2 regions of the Noviherbaspirillum sp. FW303-A3 genome follow, and region 2 is predicted to be linked to the other one. Evidence: predicted binding sites of a transcription regulator. Region 2 holds the regulator's gene; the other holds the start of a gene.
What was found. The regulator FNR, encoded in region 2, switches genes on or off when oxygen is low (the NO sensors DNR and NnrR bind a similar motif). The targets are predictions, from matches to a motif close to TTGATNNNNATCAA.
Positions count from the first base shown of each region.

Region 1: a site for FNR is predicted at 1,588-1,601, ahead of AC3WOY_RS08250 (glycine-rich domain-containing protein). Genes of this name have one in related genera too.

Region 1 is NZ_JBYTAZ010000001.1:1,687,370-1,689,765, forward strand. Features, by position in the region: gene AC3WOY_RS08245 (LysR family transcriptional regulator) at 1-690, shown strand, start outside; gene AC3WOY_RS08250 (glycine-rich domain-containing protein) at 754-1,452, opposite strand; gene AC3WOY_RS08255 (CHASE domain-containing protein) at 1,805-2,396, shown strand, end outside.
Region 2 is NZ_JBYTAZ010000001.1:219,140-221,535, reverse strand. Features, by position in the region: gene AC3WOY_RS01060 (FixH family protein) at 1-83, shown strand, start outside; gene AC3WOY_RS01055 (hypothetical protein) at 281-538, shown strand; gene fnr (fumarate/nitrate reduction transcriptional regulator Fnr) at 598-1,362, opposite strand; gene AC3WOY_RS01045 (class I SAM-dependent methyltransferase) at 1,618-2,396, shown strand, end outside.

The DNA of each region.
Region 1 (2,396 bases), 1.5 Mb from region 2:
GACTCCGCCGAAAAAATCGTCTCGGAAGGAAGACACAAGGCCACCGGCCACCTCATCGTCTCCGCCCCCGCCGCCTACGGCAGGAAACATGTCGCCCCCCACGCCCCCGCCTTCCTCGCAGCCAACCCCGAGGTACGCATCTCCTTCAACCTCACCGACCGCGTGGTCGACCTGGTGCGAGAAGGCTATGACGTCGGCATCCGCATCGGCGGCGCCATCGATCCCAATTTCGTCGCGGTCAAGCTGGCAAGCAACCGCCGCGTCGTATGCGGATCGCCCGCCTATTTCGCGAAGCACGGCATGCCGAAAACGCTCGCCGACCTCGAGCAGCACAACTGCCTCGCCTTCAACCTGCAGGGCGGCCAGCAACGTGGCTGGTACTTCCAGCAGCACGGCAAGCCGGTCACGATCCGCGTCAACGGCAACCTCGACTGCAACGACGGCGAGCTGCTGCATCGATGGGCGTGCGAAGGCCTGGGACTGGCATGGCGCTCGACCTGGGAAATCCAGCCCGAACTTGCCGCCGGCCAGTTGATCACCGTGCTCGACGAATACGCGCTCGACAACTACGACATCATGGCGGTCTACCCGCAGCAGCGTCACCTGCCGGCGAAGATCCGCTTCTTCATTGACATGCTGAAGTCCGTCTATGCCCAGCCCGGCTACTGGAACCGTCCGCAGAACTGGTGACAAGTAAAAAAGCCCGCGAGATCATCGCGGGCTTCACTCATGCCTGGAATAGAACTGCGGTACTTACGCGGCGACCTTGTCCAGCGTCGGGCGTCCCTTGCCGGTCACCACACCGCAATAGGCCGGCTTGGCCGCGCCGCAGTAGGCGGACGCCGCTTTGTCCGATGCAATGCCGCAATAGGCCGCCGATGTCTTCTCGGACGCCACGCCGCAATAAGCGGATTCCGTCTTGTCCAAGGCAGCGCCGCAGTACGCCGTGGCGGTCTTTTCCGACGCCGCCCCGCAATAGGCCGCACTCGCGCTTTCGGCCGCCACGCCGCAGTAGGCGGCGGCAGCCACGCCGCAATAGCCTGCGCCCGGCTGTTTCGCCGCGCCGAATTCCTGCCGGTACAACGCCTGCGTCCTTTCGTTTGCATTGGCGAGGTTGGCGGCATCCTCGTCGTCGCGCATGCCGAAGTACGGGAAGTGGTGCAGGAAATAGCCGAACACATTGTGGCAATCCTCCGCATATTTCATCGTGTCCAGGATATGGGCGTGCCAGAACTTGTCCACCTCCTTGTTCGGCACGATCGCCTCGTCGGGAAACTTCGCGACCAGCGCGAGAAAACGCTTGTATTCCAGTTCCCGGCTGTCGGTCTCCTCCCGTGTCCAGCCATAGCCTTCGTTTGCGTCCATCAGCTTGAACTTGATCGGGTCAAGGTCAAGCGAAAAAACAGCTTCACCCATCTGTTCCGGTGTCTTTTTTTGAGTTTGCTGTTCCATTGTTCTCCCACCTTTCGATTTTGTTGAATATGGATTTACCCGTTCCGAAAAAGCGATCTCCTGGCGTTATTGCTGTTTGGCACCTTTCGGAAGGCCAATGTAGCATGCGCACATGATTGCAATTTTGTAACATAATTGACGAAGATCAAATTTCCGGCGGGAGCAAGCGAAAAGCAGTGGCGCCCCCTGAAACAATACGCAGATGCCGCAACGGAGGGTGTTCTGCTGCCCCTCCGAGGCAAACGGCGGCCGGAAATTTCCTCATTGAAACCGATATACACTGGTGATATCCGCCGCGATCCCGGACCAGTGCGCGGACGGATCGCCAACCACTCGTACAGTTACAGCAACGATGCTCATTTCCAGACGATTTGTCCGGTCGCTATTTGCCTCTACCGCCTGGTGGATCGGCGTCGCGGGATCGCTCGTGCTGTGCCTGCTGGTCGAGCAGACGATCGCAAACCGGAGCCGGGCCGAGTTCGACTACCACGTCGACAATGCGCAACTCTCCATCCAGAACCGCGTGCGCTCCTATGTCGACGTGCTGCGCGGTTCCGCGGCCCTGTTCTACACCGCCGATCACATCACCCGCGACCAGTTCCACGCCTACGTCGGCGAACTGAACCTGAAGCAGAGCTTTCCCGGGATTACCAACCTCAACTTCGCCCGCCTTGTCACGCTGGAAGAAAAGGCGGCGTTCGAAGCCTCCGTGCGGAACGACCGTCGCATCGACCGGCGGGGCTATCCCGATTTCTCGATCCGGCCGGCCGGCGAGCGGCCCCGATATCACGTCCTCACCTATATCGAACCGCTGGAGACCAACCGCGTCTCGTTTGGATGGGACATTGCGTCCAATTCCGCCGTCGCCAATTCGCTGGAAGTCTCGCGGGATGGAGGACACCTGGCCTCTTCGGGACGGCTGATCCACATCATGGGTCCGCACA
Region 2 (2,396 bases):
GGGACTGGCGTCTGTCCGGCGAGTGGATGTGGCCGCAGCAGAAACAGGTTGATATGAAGGCGGACCAGACGGTCCAAGGGTAACTCCGAAGTAGGATATTGTCTTACGTCTGGCGACAAATTAAATGCTGGTGCACAATATCCGCAGTACGGTCGTTCTCATTCTCGTGAATGACGTTCCCGAATCTGGGAATGTCAATGGTTCGAAAGTGGGAAATGACTAGTGCTGGATCCCGGTACAGCTTTACACCGATTGTTCGGAGTGAAAGGAGGGTAGGTTGATGGCGCGACTAATGATGGTCGTCTTGTGGCCGTCGTTTCTGGTGGCAATCGTCGCGGAAGGTTTCTTCTTCTCGATGTTCGATCCCTACGACCTGTCGCTGTTCGGGACATACCCGGACATCAAGCCCCTGGCGGTCTACAGCATCGGATTCTTCTGCTTCTGGCTGTTTTGTTCACTTGCCAGCATGCTTACTTTCTACCTGATGGCCGTGCCCAATGAGGCGCCGGCAGGCAGGCGCAACTTCCGGGGCTTGTAAAAAACAAAGGCGAGGGCGCCATGCGCCGCTCGCCTTCTTTTTTGGCGGCTACTGCGCGCTCAGGCGCAGGACTGCGTCCCTTGTGCGACTGCCTTGAGGGTGGTCGGATCGAGCAATTCCAGTTCGCGGTTGTTCACCTTGATCCAGCCCTGCTTCTTGAACTTGGAGAGCAGGCGGCTGATGCTTTCGATGGTCAGGCCGAGATAGTTGCCGATTTCTTCACGCGTCATCCGCAGCTGGAAGCTGGTGGACGAGTAGCCGCGTACCGAATAACGTGCGGACAAATTCGTCAGGAATGCCGCAAAACGTTGTTCCGCACGCATATTTCCTAGCAAAAGCATGACACTTTGCTCGCGGGTAATTTCCTGGCTCATCATCCGGTGGAAGTGATGCAGCAGCGTGGGCATCTCGGCGAACAGCGCTTCCAGACGGGCGAACGGGATTTCGCACACTTCGCTGTCTTCCAGAGCAATCGCGTTGCAGTGGTGGCGGTCGGTGCTGATGGCATCCATGCCGAGCAGTTCGCCGGCCATCTGGAAACCGGTGATCTGCTGGTCGCCGCTCGGGTTGATCTGGTGGGTCTTGAAATGGCCCAGGCGAATAGCGTACAGGTTGGTAAAGGGATCGCCGACGCGGTACAAGTGGGCATCGCGGGGCACCTTGCGGCGGCGGCCAATGATCTGGTCCAGCTTCGCCATGTCCAGCTCGTTCAATCCCATCGGCAGACACAACTGGTGCATGCTGCACGCCGAGCAGCGGGCGCGCAGCTCATGCACGGTAGCGGTCTGCTGCTGCGGCGGCGGGAACGGGATAGTTTGTGTCATGTCGGCAGGATTTAGGCGGTGCAGTATCATTTTCGAGCCCTTTTCCAAACTTTAAGAATTATTGCTGTTATGGCCTTGAATTGAGCCAGGTCAAGCAATGTCATGCAAACCTCGTGCCACCTTGCGCAAAATAGGTGAACAGGATGGCAATCCCGGTGCATCTTGCGGAATTGGTTTTCGGACGCGGGACGATAATGTACAGCATTACGCAGGCTTCGCGCTTGCACCCATCTACCCACATCCACAGGGAGACACATGCTGACCGAACGCGAGATCGAGAGCTGCTATCTGGGACAATTCATCCCGCTGCACTACCACCACAACATGCTGATGGATGCCCGGCGCATGGACGGCTTCAAGGCAGCCATCGACGCCGCTGTTTTTCCGGGGGCAAAGGTGCTGGAGCTGGGAGGCGGCACCGGCGTGCTGTCATGGTTTGCCGCTGCCAAGGCAGAGAAGGTCTGGTGCGTCGAGTTCAACCCCGAGCTGGTTGCCGAGGCGCGCCGCCTGCTGGCGCGGAACAAGGGCGGGGACAGGGTGGAGGTCATCCACGCCGACGCCTTCGAATACCTGCCGCCCGAGCCGGTGGACGTCGTGATCTGCGAAATGATCCACGTCGGCATGCTGCGCGAAAAGCAGGTGCAGATGATTGAAGCATTCAAGCGCCGCTATCGCGCGCGTTTCGGCGGCAAACTCCCGGTTTTCCTGCCGGAGGCTGCCATCATGGCTGTCCAGCCGCTCCAGCAGGCATATGACTTCCATGGCTACCAGGCGCCGATCGTCCAGTTCCAGGAGCCTTCGCACATCCAGGCAGGCAGTATCGAACTGGCGCAGCCTTCTGTATACAGTGTCCTCGACTTCAGCCAGGACACGGCGGAGACGATCCAGTGGGAAGGGTGTTTCACGATGACACAGTCGGGCTGTGTCAATGCGCTGCGCTTCATCACCAAGAATATCCTGGCCGTGCTCATGAAGCAGGGCACGACCATCGACTGGTTGAACCATTACATGGTCCTGCCGCTGGGCGAACCGGT